4 regions of the Pelosinus sp. IPA-1 genome follow, and region 1 is predicted to be linked to each of the others. Evidence: riboswitches for the same ligand, from Rfam matches in the RefSeq annotation. Region 1 holds a riboswitch; each other region holds the start of a gene.

Region 1 (5,402 bases):
GTAGATTATGTTATAACAGGATGTGGCACAGGAGAAGGTGCTATGTTATCCTGCAATTCCTTTCCAGGAGTGTTATGTGGACATGTGGTCGATCCATCCGATGCCTATATGTTTGCTCAAATCAATGATGGAAATGCAATTGCGTTACCCTTTGCCAAAGGATTTGGCTGGGGTGCTGAATTAAACCTTGAATATATTTTTGAAAAATTGTTTCTAGGCGAAAGCGGACAAGGATATCCAAAAGATAGAGTAATCCCAGAACAACGCAACAAGAAAATCTTAGATGAAGTTAAAAAAGTAACTCATCAAGATATGCTGACAATATTAAAAAATATTGATCAAGAGTTATTAAAAGGTGCAGTAAGTGGAGAGAAATTCCAAGAGTATTTCTTCGCAAATTGCAAAAATGACGAAATTGCCGCTTATATCAAACGTGTATTAGCTTAACTGCACAAAAATGCCCTAAAGTTCAGATCGAATGAACTTTAGGGCATTTTTCGTTTGGAAGCACTCGAAGTGTAATTTGAACTAGGGATTGTATGTAAGATTTGAACATCCTTTTAATTTGATTAATAGGAGGAGGGCGGGTCGTAGAGTATGGGGGTGCCTTTATTTGCTAGTAGTATTGGAATTGGTAGTTGAAGTATTCACCTTGTATGAAAAAGATAAATTAACTAGGGGAACAAGGAAAAGATAGAAAGCATAAGGGATGAAGGCTGAATCTGTTGCGAGTGCCGCAGCAGGAACAGCCCCTGCAATATTCCAGGGGATGACAGCGGAGAGCAGGATGACCGTGTTTTCCATGTCGAGGGCCAATTGGTACTTGTTACGTTGTTTTTTCTCATAGATCTTATAGGCAAATTGATGGGTGAGCATGACTGCCAAGGTTTGATTGCAGCTAAAAGCAGCGGTAGCGATGCTGGATAGTATCGTAGTAGGGTAGACACTGATTTTTTCGCTAAGTCTTTCGAAAAATTGTTCAATTGGCTGTAATAAACCAGTTCCCTCAAAAATGCCGGAGTAGGAAGAGGAAATTAAAACAATAAGAGCAACTTTCAGCATAGAATATAGGCCGCCACCCTGAATGATATTGGCAAAGAAGCCGCCATGTTCCATCGTGTAGCCTGTCATAATGTAAGTTGCCATTTGTGAAAAGGATAGATGTTGAACAAAAAGGCCAATCAAGATACCAGAAAGTATGCTGATGCCCATTGATAATTTTACATCAATGCGAAAGGCGGCTAAAAGGAGTATAATGGCAGCGGGAAATAAGGTAATTATGCTTATATCAAAAGATTTCAATATCTCGTCTGTCATTTGCGTGTCATAGAAGGACAGAGGATTCGCATTTGATAAGTAGGTATAACCTATAATTGAAAGGATAAATGGTAAAATCGAAGTTTTCATCATATTGTTTATATTTATATACAGCTTAGTATCTGTTAAAGATGCTATAAGATTAGCGCTCGAAGACATAGGAGAGCAGCGATCACCAAAATAGGCTCCTGCGATAATGGCACCTGCCGTCATGTTGATATCAACATTACCCCCTTTAGCTAATACCATGAGCACTACACCGATGGTTCCAACCGTGCCAAATGAGGTTCCAAGTAGAAAGGATACTAGACAGCAGAGTAAGAAGGCGGATAGTATGAAGTATTTTGCACTGACAAAGGCAATTGCATAATACACGATAAAGGAGATCGTGCCACTGGCTCGCCAAACAGCTGTTATTGCGCCGATCAGTACAAAAATTTTGATTACGATAAGGGACTTTTTTGAACCAATCATCATCATGTTAAATAAATTTGTTAGGGTATAACCTCGACGTAACGAAAGTAAGGAAAAACCTAGAAGCCCCAAAAGCAAAGAATAAATAATAGAAATATCATGATAAATGCTGAAAAGCAGAGAACTAAAAAAAAGAATAAAGACGATTATAGTGTCCAAAGTCATCACTTCTTCCATGAGTATTTAATAAGATTGATAAGATACTAAGACATCTCAAATCTTATAGTGTATGTGCCCCCCAAGTCAAGGCTGAAAAATGACTCTTAACGTTGTATTTTGGCATTATTTGACGAATTTGGCTATTGGGTGTACAATGAACAATATTAAAAAGGAAATATTGGCAAACCAATTGAAAAATTGGGACGCAAAGCTATGGGTCTAAAGACGAGTTGTCTATGATTGCCAGGTTGCTAGTGAATCATAATTAATTATGATGAGTTAATTAGCACTTGCTTTGGGCAGGTGCTATTTTTATTTGGGAGAGAGGTAGAGTTTCAAGGTAGGTAGCTAGCAATTTGGGCAAGAAGTGAAAAATGAGGCGGAGGAGAATTTTTTTATGAATTTGCTTAAATGGATGGGAAAAAGTATTCAGGTAAAGGTTACTGCTGTTTTAGTGATTGGCTTATTACTTACATTGAGTATTCTAGGAGTATGTAATTTTTACAATGCAAAAAGCATATTAGTTTCCGATGTTGAGGAGGATCTTATCCACCGAGCAAGTGCTTATGCTGAAGATATTGGAACGTGGAAAAGCACTCGTGAAATCGAGGTTTCCATATTAGCAACGAATCAAAGTGTTGTGAACGGAGATACGCAAGGTGCACTTACTTATTTAAAAGAAGAGATCAAGCGTAATCCGATTTATTCACGGTTTTGGCTTGTAGATGCAAAGGGGCAATCCATTCATACATCGGGTGATCGAACGAATATCGCTGATCGTGACTATTTTAAACAGGTCATGTCAACTGGCAAAGTGGTAACTACCGATCCTATTATTTCTAAGGCGGATGGCAAAATGGTAGTATCTGTTGTTGCTCCGATCAAAAAGAATAACCAGATTATAGGTGCTCTAGGCGGTACAGTCCCTATTGATGCTCTCATTTCGCGTGTTAATGAAATTAAGGTTGCACAAAGTGGTTATGCTTATGTTATTCAAGGTGACGGACTCATCATTATTCATCCTGATAAAGAACAAGTCATGAAGACCAATATATTAAAGGATCCTAATGGAAATAATCAACTTAAAGCTGTAATAAATAAAATGGTAAACGGTGAAACTGGAACTGGTAATTACGTAGACGGGGGCATTTCAAAGTATGTAGCTTACGCTCCTGTTCCTGGGACTCAATGGAGTTTAGGGATTAATGCTCCAGAGAAAGAGATTTTTGTAAAGTTAACTCCATTTTTAAGGTCCTCCCTTATTACAATCGGTTTGATTCTTATTGCTGCTTGTGGTTTTGGTATTCTAATTTCAAGGCGTTTAACGAAACCCATTATACGCTTGAATCAAGCGATCGAAAAAATGGCGGAAGGTGACTTAACTTCACAAGTGGCTGTTATTGGTGGGGCGACAACACAGAGTGTCGCGGGTAAAGACGAGTTAGATGCAATGGGAATTTATTTTGATACTATGGTGAAAAAAATACGCGGTTTGGTTCAACAAATTGCTACCTCAGCAGAACAGGTTGCAGCATCTTCTGAGGAACTTACGGCAAGTGCAGAACAATCTTCTATAGCTGCCAATCAAGTAGCTGAAACGATAACGGAAGTGGCTTCAGGCAGTGCTTCCCAAATGCAAGCAGTCGATGCTGCTACGGATGTTGTTGAAAAAATGTCTGCTAGTATACAGCAGGTAGCTGCTCATTCTGAAAATGTAGCAGCCACTGCCGAGAAGACTGCACTTGCTGCCCGAAATGGTGGTAAGGCAATCGAAGATACTACAAAACAGATGGAAAATATCGAAAAAACAGTAACAAATTCAGCCCAGGTTGTTGAAAAACTTGGCGATCGTTCCAAAGAGATCGGTCAAATTGTTGATACGATTGCTGGAATTGCCGGCCAAACAAATCTCCTTGCATTAAATGCCGCTATCGAAGCCGCACGTGCTGGCGAGCAGGGCAGAGGGTTTGCTGTGGTAGCGGAAGAAGTTCGTAAACTAGCTGAACAATCCGAGGACGCAGCAAAGCATATTGCAGTACTCATTGGTGAAATTCAAGGGGATACAGAAATCGCGGTTAATGTAATGTCTGAGGGGACGAAAGAAGTCAAGCGAGGTTCAGAAGTAGTTCATATAGCAGGCAAAGCCTTCAGGGAAATCTTGAATTTAATTGAGCAAGTTTCCGATCAAATCCGGGATATCTCTGCTGCCATTCAACAGGTAGCAGGTGGGAGCGAACAAATTGTTTCCTCAATTAAGGAAATCGACAGAATTAGTGGTGCGACAGCAGGATATACGCAAACTGTTTCAGCATCAACTGAGGAACAGTCTGCTTCGATGGAAGAGATCGCCGCTTCCAGTGAAGCCTTAGCGAAAATGTCTGAAGAACTTCGATCCATTATAGCCCAATTTAAAGTATAAATAACTCTCTGGAAAAGCCGCTTAAAACGATACGTTTTAAGCGGCTTTTGGCTATCTTAAAAGAAAATGTTATTTTCCCTAATAGGTTTTCTTGACCTCGATTTTATAGTTTTTAAGTTTGCGATAAAGTGTACTTCGATCCATACCTAAGAATCTAGCTGCTTGGGTTATATTCGAATTATATTGTGCTAATGCAGAAATAATGCGATCTTCCTCTGATAGTAAAGGCGCCTCAAGTGTATCATTAGCAAGCTCTAGAGCGGATTCTCTGTCGTCCCAATACTTTTGGAGTACTATCTCAGTAATGATTTTTTCATTTGCTATTACGACAAGTCTTTCAATAAAAAACTTTAGTTCTCTAACATTTCCTGGCCAAAAGTAGTTCGCTAGATAGTCGTAGCCTGAGGACGTAATTTCCAGTTGTTTAAGGTACTTTCTTTGATCGTGTTGCAAAAAGTGTTGTGCGAGATATTTTACATCCGTGCTTCGATTGCGTAATGGCGGCAGCGTCATTGTTAGCACTTTAAGTCTGTAAAAAAGGTCCTGCCGGAAATTCCCTTCTTTAATAAGTTCTGCTAAATTTTTATTAGTAGCGGCAATGATCCTTATGTCTACAGGAATATATTTGTCATCTCCTAGGCGCATGACCTGCTTTTCCTGCAATACCCGTAGTAATCGGCTTTGCCCGTATTTGTCCATTTCTGAAATTTCATCAAGAAATATGGTGCCTCTATGAGCCATTTCAAATAAACCTGGCTTTCCTTTTTTGACTGCTCCTGTAAATGCTCCTTCGACATAACCAAAGAGTTCGCTTTCAAGCAAACTTTGTGGTAAGGCGGCACAGTTGATGGCAACAAAAGGTCCATTCTTTCTAGGGCTTGCGTTGTGAATACTTTGGGCAAATAATTCCTTGCCCGTGCCTGATTCACCAGAGATTAATACAGTGGCATCAATAGAAGATATTTCCTGGGCAATTCGTTTGCTTTCAATAATTTGAGAGGATACTCCCAAGATATCACCAAAGTTATATTTG
Region 2 (5,402 bases), on a different contig from region 1:
TCAGTTTGTATTAATTGATTTACTTGCGCTACTTGTCCCGCCTGAAGCATGGGAAATAGGTTTTTAGAATAGGAATCATATTGAGCAATCGTATCGTCGAGGGTCTTATGCAATTTACGTCCTTCATCGCTCACTAACGTTTTACCAATATCATTACTTCCCGATTTCATTTTACTGATGGATTCATTAAAACTTTTCATTTTTTGATTTTGGGTATTTACATCCTTTGTCAAAAGGATATCTCTAAAACTTACGCGCCCCTTTTGATAGGCTTCACTAATATCACCCATCTGTCCCATAGGCACCGTATATTTTTCATACAAATCCGCATCCGCTTGGGACAAACTAGAAAGATTAAATACACCTACCGCTCCTACCATCCCTGCAATTACAGCTACACAAAGAAACGCAACAGTAAGTTTGTTAGCAATTTTAAGATTCTGAAACCATTTCATCATTTTTTTCGCCTTCCTTTACTATTTGTTAAATACTTCCTAACAAATTTTCTCTAAGCTGCTAACTTCATTATCATTTAATAATCGATCACTATCGAGGATTAGCTTTACATCTTTACCTACTTTACCTATCCCTTTAATAAATCGTTGATGATAGCTGCCATTATCAAATTGAGGCGGCAAAACAATTTCTTGAGCTGCAATGATGAGCACTTCCTCTACCGCATCAACGATGAGCCCTAAGGTTACATTTTTTATATCAACTACTACAATACAAGTGCGATCATTGTACTCTCGATATACTTTTTTAAACCGTAACCTAACATCAATAACAGGAATTATTTTCCCTCTGAGGTTAATTATGCCCTGCACATATTCTGGGAGGTCAGGTATTTCTGTCACAGACTGCATACCGATTATCTCAGTGACAAATTTTATTTCAATACCATAAACTTCAGTCCCTAAGGAAAATGTCAGAAATTTGTCCTTCTGCGTGTCTTCTTCATCTAGCACATTTTCAGCAATCTCAGACATGATATGTCTCCTTTGTTTAATCTATTCTCCGTTACTTGCTAGCCTATAGATTCTAGGATAAAATCTACTAAGAATTCAGGGCGGCAACATCGAGTATCAGGCTGACACCACCATCTCCGAGCAAGGTACAACCCGCAATTCCCTTCGTCTTTTTGATATAGGAAGGCAAAGCCTTGACCACTACCTGCTGCTGTCCTATTAAGGAGTCAGCAAATAAGCAAATACCTTTCCCATCAGCTTCAACCATTACCATGATTCCTTCCCTTAGATCTTTGACCTCTGTTTTTACCTGAAATCTTTCATAAAGACGCAAAACAGGGTGGCACTCCCCCCGAATCATGATCATTTCATTATTATTTGTATCTTTTATCAGATTCTGCTCTTTCAGCCGAAAGGACTCTTTTATCGCAATAATCGGTATCGTATAGATGGAATTTCCGACCTTTATATTCATCCCATCAATGATTGCAAGAGTAAGAGGAATTCTTATCGACATTGTTGTACCTTCTCCCACTATGCTATCAACACTAATCGTACCACCTATTTTTTCAATATTCTTGGCTACGACGTCCATGCCAACACCACGACCAGAGAATTCTGTCACAGTGTCATTGGTAGAAAAGCCAGGCTGTAAAATAAAAGAATAGATCTGGTTATCGCTTAAAGAAGTCTCTTCCTTTTCAATTAAACCGCGTTCCCAAGCTTTTTTAAGAATCTTTTCTTTGTTTAACCCTCCACCATCATCTTGTATCGTAATCAAAACATCACCACCGGCACTTTTTGCCTCTAGACGAATCTTGCCCACTTTCGGTTTCCCTTGGGTTATTCTTTCTTGAGCAGGTTCAATGCCATGGTCCACAGCATTACGAATTAGGTGCATTAAGGGATCTGATATACTTTCTATGATATTTTTATCTACTTCTGTCTGCTCTCCGATAATCTCTAACTGCGCTTCTTTATCAAGCTTTCGCACCATATCTCTGACAATGCGATTCATCTTATGAAAAGTTGCTGATAATGGCACCATACGTATGGACATGACCGTATCTTGAAGTTCGCTAGTAATTTTTCTTAATTGGCGAGCCGACTTATAGAACTTATCGAGCCTCAGTCCTTGCAGTTCAGGATTTTGAGTTACCATTGCCTCAGCAATAACAAGCTCTCCCACTAAATCCATAAGGATATCCATCTTTGACACATTTACACTAATAAAACTTTGTGCCCCTTCCGTTTGCTGCTCCATTTCCTTGCCAGCAGCATTCACGGGCTCATCTGGAATTGGGTCATCTAAGACTATTACTTTTTTCTGCTGTGCTTTTTTGACACTGTCATCCGCCACTACATTTAAGTTGAACTCTTTTAGAAACATTGTGTTGCAGAAAAATTCTTGCACTATTTCCAAAGATTTTTGTGTCGAAAATGTTATCTGGAATCCTTCATTTTTGATAACTTCCGATGTAGCATCGTTTTCTAAAATATCCATTGGTGAATGTACAATGTTCTCGGCAAGTTCACTAAGCTCATGAATTAGGGTAAAGGCTCTTATATTTTCCATGCCGCAATCTTCGTCAAAAAAGATCCTGGCTTCATATCTGATTTCCCCCTCACCCTTTGATGTATCAGATACATCCGTTAAAGAATGGATAGTTGAATCATCAATATCAAAATTCGTAGTATCAGTCAGTTTGGGATGACCTTCCTTTAAACTGGACAAAAACTCCCTGCTTTTCTCGCAGACAACATAGGAATCACCTGTTGCATCTGCCCCGTTTTCCACCTTAGCTACTTCACCCTTAATGAAATCTACGGCATTTAAAACTAGATCTGTCAGTTCCGAATAATCTACACTTTGAGGCTTTGTCTCGCGAATATAAAAGAAAACATCCTCTAAAGAGTGGGCTACGGAAGAAATATCATTGAACATCATCATAGCAGCCGAACCCTTTAGGGTATGCATAATTCTAAATACTTCATTGATGACGACTTCTAAGCCCCCGGACTTTTCACTATCTAAAATAAGGCGTTCAAGCTGTTCTAACAGCTGGTTTGTTTCAAATACAAAGAGGTCAAGCATTGGGGCTTTGCTATCATTATTGGCCAATTTCAATCACCCTCACAAATTACTGCAGATACTGGAAGTACGGTACTACATAGCTTTTTTCAAAATCTAGTCTTTTTATTTAAACTTGCTTAGCCCTCGAATGACCTGTTCTTCAACAAACGGTTTTACGATAAATCCATTAGCACCAGACACGATGGCATCTTTTACAGTCGCTTCTTGCCCCATAGCCGATATCATAACGACTTTCGCACTAGAATCCATCTTTTTTATCGCCTTCAAAGCCGTTATACCATCCATTTGGGGCATTGTTATATCCATTGTAACCAGATCAGGTTTAAGTTCATTGTATTTTAGGATTGCTTCTGCACCATTTGCAGCTTCGCCCACAACTTGGTAACCGTTTTTTTCCAACATCATTTTTAGTGTTAACCTAATAAAGACGGCATCATCGACAATAAGTACTTTCATATTTTCATCCTTTCATCGGCAAGTAATATCAACTTGCAATCATGTATCGTTACCTGGTTATTACAGCTATCCTTTGCCTCACCCTAAAAAAAACGCAAAAAAAGATCAGGGGTAGCCTGACCTAATACATGGTAGTGTAAGCTAACATGGCGGCCTGGCAGTCTTGGTCGCCCAGCGACTGTAGACCCATAGCTTTGCGTCCCTATCTTTCGATAGGTTTGCCAATATTGTTAATTTTTGTCTATCTATGTAGTATTTTCTTATATTATATTATTATTCCATATATTCGTCAACGTATTTCAGGACTTTGGTGCAATTTTCTGGGACTTAAGCCTCATTATAATATAATAGAGAATGGCAAATATTACGTTTGCTGTGAAGAATGTAATTACAGTATAATTTGAATGCCACATAAAACTATAAAATTAGCAAGGAAACATTACATGAAAAAACAAACGCCTCTTTTACTAATCTTATTAATGTTACTAACTAGCTTACCGGCAGCTACGGCGAGTGCCGCTTCCTTTGATACACTGAGTCAAAATATCATCAACTTTATAGGTCTTCAAAGTAACCAAACGAAAAATTCTACACTGAAAGGCAAAGTAATCGTTGTTGATCCTGGTCATGGTGGCAGTGATACTGGCGCTATAGGCCCTAATCATGTTGCCGAAAAAAATGTTACATTGGCCATTGCTCGTGATCTAGGTAAGTTACTATCGGATGGAGGAGCGAAGGTCATCTTGACCCGTACCTCTGACAAGGATGTTGCCAATGAAGGAACATCAGATATTGACGAACTACAGGCTCGCGTTGCAATTGCAAACCAGGCTAGTGCAGACTTGTTTGTTAGCATTCATGCTGACGCTTCTGACGAACCTGTCAGTGGTACAGCAACTTATTTTTACGGCAATAGCGATACTTTTGCCAGTTTAGTACAAGATAGTATGGTTAGCCAACTAAAATTATCTGATAGAGGCTATCAACCTAATGATTTTTATGTTCTCAAAAACACAACGATGCCAGCCATATTAACAGAAGTCGCTTTTATCTCCAATCCGCAAGAAGAAAAACTACTCTCTAATCCTACTTTTGACAAAAAAGCAGCACTTGGAATTTATAATGGAATTAAAAAATATTTCGCGCAATAAGTGCGCCCTCTAACCATTCTATTTCTAGAAATTTTTAAGTATCCTCGTAATGGAGCACACTTGTGCTCCATTTTTTTACTTCTATGAATTGACAAACAGGAAAGCCAAGCAGTCACCTGCCTGGCTCAATCCTTTACCTAATCCTCAAAGATAACCGAACTTACCATTCTGTACGAATGCTCAAATCAGCTTTCTGTTGGGCTTCACCAATTTTTAATAGTTTATATACAATATAAAGACCACCATACCAAACAGGTGCAACATATAATCCTACCAGATTATCATGGTCATATCCCATACCTAAGGTTACAGCCAGCATAAATATCCCTACTGCATAATTAGCATATGGATAACAAGGCATAGGATATTTTAACTGAGTAATTTGCTCACTACTAAGGCTTTTTCGCCATTTAAACTGAATATACATGATCAATGACCAAGTCCACATACAACCCGTTGTTGTGATCGCCGACATATAATAAAATACGCTATCTGGAGATGCATAATTTAGATAAACACCTATCAAGCAAACAGCACTAGAAAATAGAATGCCATTAGCGGGAACTTGACTGCCTGATAATTTCCCTAAAAATGCGGGAGCCTCATTTCTAAGTGCTAATCCATAAAGCATTCGTCCACAAACATACATACCACTATTTAAGCAAGAAGCTGCCGAGGACAAAATTACAACATTTATAATGGAAGCTGCATAAGGAATGCCCGCTTTTTCAA
Region 3 (5,402 bases), on a different contig from region 1:
GCTATCACAATCAGCACAAATCAAGGTCAAAAACTCTTGTAATAGTCTATTCCGTTCAACCAAAAAACTTCCCATTTTTTTACCTGAATCTGTCAAGCTGATTACACCATATGGCTGATAATGAATATATTGGTCTGCTTTTAACTTCCCTAAGGCTTTACTAACAGAAGGCAAAGATACCCCTAATTTTTGGCTTATATCAGTGACACGAACAATTTCATTCGTTAGAGACAACCGATACAATTCTTCTAAATAATCTTCTAAACTAGGTGATAGCATTTCCAGCCGCCTCCCACGATATTAGCGCCCACTCTTATTCTACTACTATGATTTTTCACTAAAAAATATTCCACCGCTAAAAAAAAATCGAAAAATAAGACTAGATATTCCATCTGCTAACAATTTCTGATATACTCTTCAGTATATGACATAATCTGCTATAATTATATGCTATTATTTTAAAACTGACACCATTCACGAATGATAGTTACCTAGTTTTCTATTATTAAAACTTTTATTAGCAAACATACTGAAAAGTATGGACGCAAAGCTATAGGGTCTACGGATTTTTTTAAAGATCTATGATCGCCACGCTGCATGATTATGATAAGCTTAACTGGCTCATTATGCAGTTAAGCTTTTTTTATACGCTTACTTTGCTAATAGCCTTATCGATTAGAAACACGAGCATAATTTATGCTGATTTTTATACAACAAAGGAGCTTTTATCTTGAGACAAATCAGTTTAAACGATGTTATCCCAGGTATGACATTAGCGCGACATCTTTTAAATAAAAAGGGACAGGTATTGTTGGCTTCGGGAGTGACTTTAACTGAAGAATATCTCGACAAACTGCGAGATTTGGATGTAAATGCCCTGTTTATTAGAGACAATCGATATGCCGATATAAAAATTCCAGAATATCTTTCCCTTGAAACACAACAACGTGCTTTAGCTATATTAAGTATTACTATGGAGAAAGTCAATCGGGGCGAAAATTTTGCCATGGATCCAATCTGCAGCCTTGCTTCTGATATTGTAGAAGAATTAATCCTCCAACCATCCGTAGCCATTCAATTAACGGGTATTGCAACCCATGATGATTATACCTTAGCACACTCTCTAAATTGCGCCATATACACAGCATTACTGGCCCGCTTTTGCGATTTTTCCATTGTACAAATCAAAGAAATTACCTGCGGTGCATTGCTTCATGATCTGGGAAAAATAGAAGTAGATAAAGAAATTATCAATAAACCTGACCGTTTGACTGAACAGGAATTTGGAATTATTAAGCAACATCCAGAGTCTGGATTTCATTTATTAGTAAACAAGCGATGGGAAATTTCAAGTCTTGTTGCTCATATGGCTTGGCAACATCATGAAAAGGTTGATGGTACAGGTTATCCCCGTGGACTACAAGGGGAAGAAATTCTCAATTATGCGCGTTTACTAACAATAACAGATGTTTATGAAGCCATCACTGGACACCGCCCTTATCGCAAGGCTATGGAACCAGACGAAGCATATAACATTATTGCTTCTGGCCTCGGAACTAGTTTTGACGAAACTTACGGGCGAATTTTCTTATCAAAGATAGCTACCTATATGCCCGGCATGGAGGTCTTACTGAATACGGGAGATTTGGCTGTTGTTGTTTCCATCCCTAATTCTTCCCCACAACGACCTGTCATCCGCCTTATCTCTTATCCAGATGGCTCACCCTATATGCCTACTAGGGATATTCGATTAGCAGATAACCCTCAAATTTTGATTTCCAAGATTTCAAAATCCTAAAGAATAAGAAAAATGCTATATCGTTTCTGATCTGTAAAAGGGCCTACTCTTTGATAACCAAAGAGTAGGCCCTTTTGCTATTACCGATCTAGCCCTTTTTTTATTGCCTCCATATTAACGGCAAAGAGTTCTGGCTTTTTCTTACCTACCACTTCATGCATTGCTTTCTCTATGGCATTAACATTGAGTAACTTCAAGTTTGGAATAAGTGCCCCCAGGCATACCATATTAGCTAGGGCTGGTTTTCCCAATTCGTTGGCAATCTCTGTTGCTGGCAAGGAAATAAGTGTAATATCATTCCGAATAGCAGTAGATTCTATAATCGAAGAATTAACAACAATCGCACCACCCGGTTTAATCCGTGATAAAAATTTATCATAGGAAGGCTGATTGAGCACGATCGCCACATCTGCTTTTTCAATTACTGGTGAGTGAATTTCTTCGTCGGAAATTATCACAGAACAGTTGGCAGTCCCGCCCCGCATTTCAGGGCCGTAGGAAGGAATCCAACAAACTTGTAACTCTTTTTCCATGGCTGCGTATGCTAATACTTTGCCAATAAACATGACACCTTGACCACCGAAGCCTGATAATATAATTGTATCAATCATAGCCCTTTTACCTCCTCAGGAACCTTAAGTTCTCCCATTTGATAAAGAGGTAACATTTTTTCCTGTAACCATTTTAAACTGTCCACAGGAGATAAGCCCCAGTTTGTTGGGCAGGTTGATAAAATACTAACTAAGGAAAATCCTAGTCCTAATTGTTGCACTTGAAAAGCCCTTTTTATGGCTTTTTTCGCAGCAAAAATGTTTTTAGGAGAATCAACAGATACAGCTGCCACATAGACTGCCCCTTCTAAGGTAGCTACGGTTTTAGGCAAATCGATTGGTGACCCAGATAAAGCGCAATCTCGCCCATAAGGGCTGGTAGTCGTAACTTGACCCGGAAGTGTAGTTGGAGCCATTTGTCCACCTGTCATGCCAAATACTGCGTTATTTACCATAATAGATGTAATCTTTTCACCCCGGGCTGCCACATGTATAGCATGAGCAGTACCAATAGCAGCAATATCTCCATCCCCTTGGTAAGTAAATACCATTTTATCCGGTAGAGAGCGTTTTATCCCAGTAGCCACAGCTTGAGCCCGTCCATGGGCTGCTCCCACAAAGTCACAACTAAAGAAGTCTAAGGAAAATCCAGCACACCCTACAGGGGCTACACCAATTGTGTCTTCAATAATACCTAGTTCCTCCATTACTTCCCCAATGATACGATGAATAATTCCATGGGTACACCCTGGGCAGTAATGAAAGGGGATTCCGGTTAAGCCTGTTGTTCTTTTAAATACAACTTCCATTCTTATGCCTCCCTTACCAATGACAAATCAAAGACTTTCCCAATAAACTCTAGTATTTCATTTTCAGAAGGCATCATTCCACCTTGCCGATTGCACAAATAAACAGGCACACGGCATTCGATTGCCAACTTTACGTCTTCAATCATTTGTCCTGCATTAAGCTCTACTGTGACGATTCCCTTAATCTTATCTTTATAAGGTGCAAATCCCTTTTCAGGGAAGGGCCATAAAGTGATTGGACGGATAAGCCCTAGCTTAATTCCTGCTTTACGAGCATTTAGTACTACACTTTTACCAATGCGACCGCACGTCCCGTATCCTACAATGAGATATTCTGCATCTTCAGTATAAAATTCTTCCCAGCGTTGCTCTGTCTCTTTAATCTTTTCATATTTAGCCTGCCATCTTAGGCAATTTGCTTCCCCAATTTCATTCGTTAAGGAATAACTAACGATCTTACGCTTTTCTCGCCCTCGGCAGCCATCTACAACCCAGTCTTTAGGGGGAAGTTCTACCTGTGGCCGTTCTTTTATTTCTACAGGTTCCATCATTTGACCCAAAAATCCATCTGCCATAATCAGTACAGGATTCCGGTATTTATCCGCTAGGTCAAAAGCTTCCATGGTAAAATCGTATAATTCTTGACTTTTCGAGGGTGCCAAAACAATCAATCGATAATCCCCATGGCCGCCGCCCTTGGTGCACTGAAAATAATCCGATTGTGCAGGGCCCAGTCCACCTAATCCAGGGCCAGCTCGATTGACATTCACAACGACCACTGGCAGCTCAGCCGCCGCCAAGTAAGACATCCCTTCTTGCTTTAAGCTAAAGCCAGGGCTTGAAGTAGCCGTCATTACACGAGTACCTGTTGATGCCGCACCATAACACATATTAATCGAAGCAACTTCATCTTCCCCTTGAAGCACAGTACCTCCGGCCTTGGGTAAATGCTTAGACAAATATTCAACCACTTCCGTAGAAGGTGTTATCGGATAACCAAAAAACAATTTACAGCCAGCTTGAATGGCAGCCTCTGCAATGGCTTCATTGCCTTTTATTAATATCTTTTTCATATGGTCAGCTCCTTTTCTTTCGAGAAACTTCCAACGCTACATCAGGACACATCGCTCCGCACATAGCGCACCCTATACATTTTGATTCATCTTTTACCACAACTGCATAATATCCTTTTTGATTGGTCGTATCACCAATGGCTAGTACCTTTTTGGGGCAGATATCTACGCATAAGCCGCAACTCTTACAGTACTCCCGTAATACAACAACTTTTGACATCAAATCAACTCCTTTCAAATTTCATACAGCTGCATTAACGAAATGTAGCTATGTACTATTTGGCTAAGATATACACTTGTCATCTTTATTACACATCTATTCTTGTATTTATGAAATATTACTATTTACTAAACAAGCTAGGGCAATAGAATTCATTTTTCCTTCCGGTGTTTCAGACCGCGAAGTCATAACAATCGGATGGGTTGCCCCTAACACAATTCCTGCCATTTTGCTGTTGGCAAAATAAATCAGCGATTTCCCCAGAGCATTACCCGTTTCGATGTTTGGTACTAGAATTAAATCTACATTTCCTGATACTTTGCTGGTAATGCCTTTATGTTTTGCCGCATCTTGACTTACTGCTACATCAAGGGCAATCGGGCCTTCGATAATCCCTAAAGGGAAGTTACCAGCTGCACTCATTTGACACAGGGTTTGTGCATCCACCGTGGCAGGCATCTTTCCATTTACCACTTCGTTGGCTGTTAATACTGCTACATGAGGTTCTTTAATACCCATCGCCTGCAAAGCCAACATAGAATTAAGGAGAATTTCTTTTTTTTCTTCTACTGTAGGAGCAATATTCATTCCACCATCCGTAATAAACAAAAGTTTCTTTTGGCCTGGAATTTCAAATGCTCCGAGGTGGCTGAGTAATCTGCCAGTTCGCAATCCTTCTTCTTTATGAAGTACAGCCCGCAGAAAATCACTGCTATTAATTAAGCCTTTCATTAATACCTGGGCTTGACCGCTTTTCACTATAGAAACTGCCTTTTGTACAGCTTTCCCTATATCTGCTTCATGAATGATTTTGGTTTCATCAGACAGACCAACTTCAGCAAGCATAGGAGTGATTAAAGCAGTATCGCCTACTAAGATAGCCTGAGCGATACCGGCTTCTTGCACCATTTTAATCGCAGACAATACCTCTTTATCCTGGGCCACGGCTAC
Region 4 (5,402 bases), on a different contig from region 1:
ATGAATTTGGTATTCTTGCCAAGTCGCTGACAGAAATGAAAGGTAATTTAAAACGACTTTTTTCACAAGTGCAAGAGAAAGTAGAGCAACTTTCAGCGGCATCAGAACAACTAACTGCTGGTGCAGAACAATCTGCGCAGGCTGCCACCTTAGTTGCTGATTCCATCATGGATGTAGCAGCAGGAACCGAAAAACAAGCAAATGCAGTTAATACTACCTTAACTGTGGCTGAAAAATCTGCTTCTGATGCGAAAGTAGTAGCTCAAAATGCGCAGCATGCCACGGACACATCCCAAAGAACAACTTCTGCGGCTCAAAATGGTGGTAAACTTATTAACTCGGCTGAAGAACAAATGGCGAATATCGAAGCTACTGTAGGAAATTCTGCGCAAGTTGTAGGCAAGTTAGGAGAACGCTCTAAGCACATAGGGCAAATTGTAGATACCATCTCTGGTATTGCTGGGCAAACCAATCTACTGGCTCTTAACGCAGCAATTGAAGCTGCTCGTGCAGGAGAGCAGGGTAAGGGCTTTGCTGTAGTCGCTGAAGAAGTACGTAAGCTTGCAGAGCAATCGGAAGAAGCAGCAAAACAAATTGCAACGTTAATTAGTGAAATTCAACAGGAAACGGAACAAGCTGTTTTGGTAATGAACACTGGTACGGAAGAAGTAAAGGATGGTACAAGAGTAGTTTTGGAGGCGGGGAATGCATTTAATCAGATTATCCAACTTGTAGGTGAGGTTACTACACAAGTTAAGGAAATTTCCAATGCCGCTAATCAAATTTCAATTGGGAGCCAAGATATTGTTGGCGCAGTTCGTGGGATTGATGAAGTCACCAAAGGGAATGCTCTTCAGACTCAAACTGTTTCCGCTGCAACTGAGCAGCAAACTGCATCTATGCAGGAAATTGCGGCAACTAGTCGCAGCCTTTCTCATATGGCAGAAGAATTGCAGGATGCTGTCCGTAAATTCAGAGTATAAAGAAATACTGTTACGTTTTTTACGGAATCAGAAAGTATAACACTTTCTTGATTCCAAGTAAGAACGACTAAGGCTTCTGCCTGCGTTCGAGGACTTGGCACAAGCCAAGTCTTTTCTTATAATCAATAACATTCAAAGACTAAGATGTAGGTGGCGTTTTTCACTCCACTTACATCTTAGTCTTTCTCTATCTGCAGGAATATGTAGCTAGAAGTCGAAATGTTTAAGAAACAGAACAATAGGTGTAATGAGAAAAAGATAGGAGGCTTACATATGATTTATACACGTACAGGTGATAAGGGAATGACTAGTCTGCTAGATGGTAGTCGCGTGCGGAAGAATAGCATACGCGTAGATAGTTACGGAACCATTGACGAGTTGAATTCATTATTAGGCTTTGGGAAGCATTTTATTATCAATTCAGCTATCGTAGAAAAAATCCATATTGTGCAGTTAGAGCTTTTTGCCGTCGCCGCTGAGCTAGCGGATCCTAAAGGGGAAATGTACCCTTCCAAAATCGGCGAGGCTGAAATTCTGCGTTTTGAAACTTGGATTGATGAATACGTCAAGCTTATGAATCCTGCTCCTAAATTTATAGTGCCAGGCAGCAGCCAGGCTTCTGGGATTCTACATGTAGCCCGTACTGTTTGCCGACGTGCTGAAAGGCTTATGACGTCACTAGAAGAGATAGAACCAGTAAGTTCATCTTTAATGAAATATGTAAATCGCTTGTCTGATGTATTATACACCTTTGCCCGCTTTTTGGAAGAACAGCAAGAATTGGTTAATTCATAACTAGGATTTTATGGAGTACAATAGACTGTAGCCTCACAAAATGGCATAATTTGTCTTTCGGGGCAAGCTATGCTTTATTTACGAGATTTGGAAGTACAATAACTTATAAATCAAGTTTTATTTATCTGTACAGATAGGTCCAGCACATTTTATTTTTTTATAGCAAGGAGTTTTATCATGAAACTACAACGAATTTTTTTACTCTATATTTTAATGAATGTTATTGTTTTCTTACGTTTGGATGTAGCGCCCGCCTTTGCGGCAGCTAACAATCCCCAACCGATTGATTATATAAATGGTGTAGTATTGTCGGTACAACCCCTTGAAATACCGTCTAATAAGAATATGGGGGTTAGTGGGAAAAACTTAATAACGATTCAACTTACAACAGGGCCAGAAGCTGGTAAAGAGGTGCAGAGTATCAATTATACTACCAACCAGCCATTGTTTGACATAAACCCTAGTCCTGGTGATAAAATTATTTTGGCTGTAAACGAGACACAAAGTGTAAAACAATACCATGTTGCGGATTATAATCGCCTTTTCCCTATGTATATATTAGTCGGTGTCTTTATTTTATCATTATTGTTGTTAGGGAAAAAGATTGGTGTTAAGACCTTGTTTGTTATTTGTTTTTCTGTAATTTTGATTCTTAAGGGTATGATTCCCCTTATTTTGAGTTATCATTGGAACTTTATTTTAGCTACCATGCTTGTTTGTGCAGTGATTGCTACCGTAACGCAGATTACAATTAGTGGTTGGAATGCAAAGACCTGGGGGGCAATCATTGGTACTGTAAGCGGTGTTGTTATTGCAGGGATTTTAGCAGCAATTTCGATTTCAATGATGCATTTAACAGGTTTAGATAGTGAAGAAGCTATGATGCTCAAAGTCACTACATTATCCTTTATGAACTTTCAAGAAGTTCTATTTGCAGGAATTATTTTAGGATCCCTAGGTGCTGTGATGGATGTAACGATATCGATTGCCTCTACCCAATTTGAAATTAAAAAGTCTTGTCCTCATTATGGCTTTATAGAAATATTTAAATCTGGTATAAACGTTGGACGAGATGTTATGGGAACTATGGCAAATACCTTAATTTTAGCTTATACGGGGAGTTCCTTACCTTTGATTTTTCTGATTACATCCCAAGAGAATGTGTCCTTAGTACGAGTTATGAATTTAAATATTGTTGCTACAGAAATAACGAGGGCTCTGACAGGGAGCATTGGATTGATCTGCTCCATTCCACTAACAGCTGCCATTACGGCCCTGCTTCTAAACCGAATCGACAAAAAATGATAGATTTTTATAGTACAAAAAGAATTTGGTTATATTGACATTATATGTAATATAATGTAGAATAAAGAAAATTTAGGTAATATAATATTGGGCAAACTTATCAAAAGATAAGGACGCAAAGCTATGGGTCTAAGGGATTCTATTCTATGACTGCCAAGCTGCCGGTTCAATTCGGAATTGTAATTAGCAGCAGGACATAGTGAACTGATGCTAATTTTTTTATTTTAGGAGGATTATTTTGCAACTTAAAATTAAGGGGAAAATTCTTACCATTATTTTAGTAGTTTCACTGGCTATGCTCACGGTAGGTTCGATAGGGTATTATTATACAAATGCTATGAGCAATGAAATGAAAATTATGTACAATGAAAATCTTTTGTCTATTAAAAGATTAAATGAGACTCGTCATAATTTTAGGGCAGTTCACGGAATGATTCTGGAACTTATTTTTGGTAATGTAGATAAGGGAACAGAAGATAAGTTAACAACTGAAATAAAAACATTAGCGTTAGAAACGGACAAAACTTTAACAGCCTATGAAAGTCAAAAACTAACTCCATATGAGCAAGAGAAATTTCTTAAACTAAAAGAAGCAATTGGTCAGTATCGGACAGAGCGCCAAAAAGCAATAGATCTAGCAAAACAAGGGAAAAAGCAAGAAGCCTATACATATTTTACCCAGCAGGCAGCAGGTAAACTAGAAGCGGTAAATATAACCCTCCAAGAATTGGCAAACTATATGGCGGAAAAAAGTGATAGAGCCAATCGAGAAGGGGAAGAACATGCTAGTTTTGCAGGTAAAGTCATTTTCTCACTAACAGGATTTTTTGCTTTACTAAGTATTTTACTGGGATGGAAACTATCTACTATGATTGTCAGCAGATTAGGAATTGTAGGAACTTTTTTAGCTGAAATCGCAAATGGGAATTTAGGTCTAGAAAACGTAAAAATCGCTGAGCAGGATGAAATCGGTGAAATAGGCCATGGTTTAAATAAGATGGCTGATAATCTAAAAAGAGTTGTCCGTCAGGTGATTGAATCAGCTGAACAGGTGGCAGCGTCTTCAGAAGAATTGACAGCAAGTGCGGAACAATCAGCGCAAGCTACCAATCAGGTAGCAGCTACCATTAGTGAAGTAGCCCAAGGGGCTGAATCCCAAGCTAGTGCAGTAACTACAACTACTAGCGTAGTGGAACAGTTATCCACGGGTATTGAACAAGTTGCCCTAAATGCAACGAAAATGAGAGAGGTATCCGATAGAACTTCTAAGGCAGCCCAAGATGGTGGTAAGGCAGTAAAAGCTGCAATGAATCAGATGGATATCGTGGAACAAACGGTGACCAAATCAGCTAACGTTGTTGAAAAACTAGGAGAAAGATCGAAAGAAATGGGACAAATTGTTGAGACGATTTCCGGGATTGCGGCACAAACCAATCTACTCGCCTTGAATGCAGCTATTGAGGCTGCCCGTGCAGGCGAGCATGGCAGAGGATTTGCTGTAGTTGCGGAAGAGGTACGAAAGTTAGCAGAACAGTCTCAAGAATCAGCAAAGGAAATTGCAAATTTAATTGCAGAGGCTGGTATGGATACAGAGCAGGCTGTAGACGCTATGAAAGAAGGAAGTCGCGAAGTCAATGTGGGAGCTGAAGTCGTAAACACTGCTGGGGAAGCTTTTAAAGAAATTTCTACTTTTATTGATCAATTGGCAGATCAAATTAAGGAAACTTCCGCTTCTATTGGACAAATGGCGTCCGGCAGCCAAAAGATCGTAGCATCTGTGCATGATATTGACCAAATTAGTAAAGATACGGCCAGTAGAACCCAAACTGTATCTGCAGCTACTGAGGAGCAATCGGCATCCATGGAAGAGATTGCTGCATCTAGTCAGGCATTAGCTAAGATGGCAGAAGAACTTCAAGGCGTTGTGAGAAAGTTTAGGATATAGAATAATACTAAAGGCCCTCCGTTAAGGAGGGCCTTTAGTATTAAGTTTGCGCTAGACTAGCTTTTAAAGCTCATTAGTATAACAGATGCATAGGTTCCTGAATCTGTCAATGCAATGCATGCCTAAAAGGGAAGGTTATTTCATGAAAAGTAGCGAAGTAAGAAAAAATGGATAGATTGTCAAAGTGGAAGTAATTTTCTATCATTAAAACTCATAACAGTTCAATTGAACATAATTTTTAATAGAAATAAGGTGAGATCAAATGAAAGTATTAATCATTGATGATGAAAAAAGTATTCGCACTATACTCTCAGAAATGGTACAACATTGGGGTTACGAGGTTGTTCTTGCAGCTGATGGTGAAAGTGCTTGGA

The links. A riboswitch is a leader RNA that binds a small molecule or an ion and turns the genes downstream of it on or off. The one in region 1 is predicted to bind cyclic di-GMP.
Region 2: linked by a shared signal. The riboswitch ahead of QSJ81_RS00665 (response regulator) and the one ahead of QSJ81_RS13660 (methyl-accepting chemotaxis protein) in region 1 are both predicted to bind cyclic di-GMP.
Region 3: linked by a shared signal. The riboswitch ahead of QSJ81_RS01490 (HD-GYP domain-containing protein) and the one ahead of QSJ81_RS13660 (methyl-accepting chemotaxis protein) in region 1 are both predicted to bind cyclic di-GMP.
Region 4: linked by a shared signal. The riboswitch ahead of QSJ81_RS22015 (methyl-accepting chemotaxis protein) and the one ahead of QSJ81_RS13660 (methyl-accepting chemotaxis protein) in region 1 are both predicted to bind cyclic di-GMP.

Annotation. Positions count from the first base shown of each region.
Region 1 covers NZ_BSVC01000005.1:187,600-193,001, reverse strand. Annotated here, with positions in the region: gene QSJ81_RS13670 (RpiB/LacA/LacB family sugar-phosphate isomerase) at 1-447, shown strand, start outside; gene QSJ81_RS13665 (Na+/H+ antiporter NhaC family protein) at 610-1,950, opposite strand; cyclic di-GMP riboswitch class I at 2,121-2,206, shown strand; gene QSJ81_RS13660 (methyl-accepting chemotaxis protein) at 2,348-4,369, shown strand; gene QSJ81_RS13655 (sigma 54-interacting transcriptional regulator) at 4,448-5,402, opposite strand, start outside.
Region 2 covers NZ_BSVC01000001.1:155,139-160,540, reverse strand. Annotated here, with positions in the region: gene QSJ81_RS00680 (methyl-accepting chemotaxis protein) at 1-458, opposite strand, end outside; gene QSJ81_RS00675 (chemotaxis protein CheW) at 495-989, opposite strand; gene QSJ81_RS00670 (chemotaxis protein CheW) at 1,057-3,090, opposite strand; gene QSJ81_RS00665 (response regulator) at 3,166-3,519, opposite strand; cyclic di-GMP riboswitch class I at 3,665-3,752, opposite strand; gene QSJ81_RS00660 (N-acetylmuramoyl-L-alanine amidase family protein) at 3,963-4,670, shown strand; gene QSJ81_RS00655 (amino acid permease) at 4,831-5,402, opposite strand, start outside.
Region 3 covers NZ_BSVC01000001.1:335,296-340,697, reverse strand. Annotated here, with positions in the region: gene QSJ81_RS01495 (metal-dependent transcriptional regulator) at 1-279, opposite strand, end outside; cyclic di-GMP riboswitch class I at 510-601, shown strand; gene QSJ81_RS01490 (HD-GYP domain-containing protein) at 731-1,798, shown strand; gene QSJ81_RS01485 (2-oxoacid:ferredoxin oxidoreductase subunit gamma family protein) at 1,879-2,409, opposite strand; gene QSJ81_RS01480 (thiamine pyrophosphate-dependent enzyme) at 2,406-3,158, opposite strand; gene vorB (3-methyl-2-oxobutanoate dehydrogenase subunit VorB) at 3,161-4,231, opposite strand; gene QSJ81_RS01470 (4Fe-4S dicluster domain-containing protein) at 4,236-4,451, opposite strand; gene QSJ81_RS01465 (phosphate acyltransferase) at 4,560-5,402, opposite strand, start outside.
Region 4 covers NZ_BSVC01000010.1:134,127-139,528, reverse strand. Annotated here, with positions in the region: gene QSJ81_RS22030 (methyl-accepting chemotaxis protein) at 1-983, shown strand, start outside; gene QSJ81_RS22025 (cob(I)yrinic acid a,c-diamide adenosyltransferase) at 1,257-1,778, shown strand; gene QSJ81_RS22020 (YibE/F family protein) at 1,956-3,083, shown strand; cyclic di-GMP riboswitch class I at 3,164-3,249, shown strand; gene QSJ81_RS22015 (methyl-accepting chemotaxis protein) at 3,322-5,028, shown strand; gene QSJ81_RS22010 (GGDEF domain-containing response regulator) at 5,291-5,402, shown strand, end outside.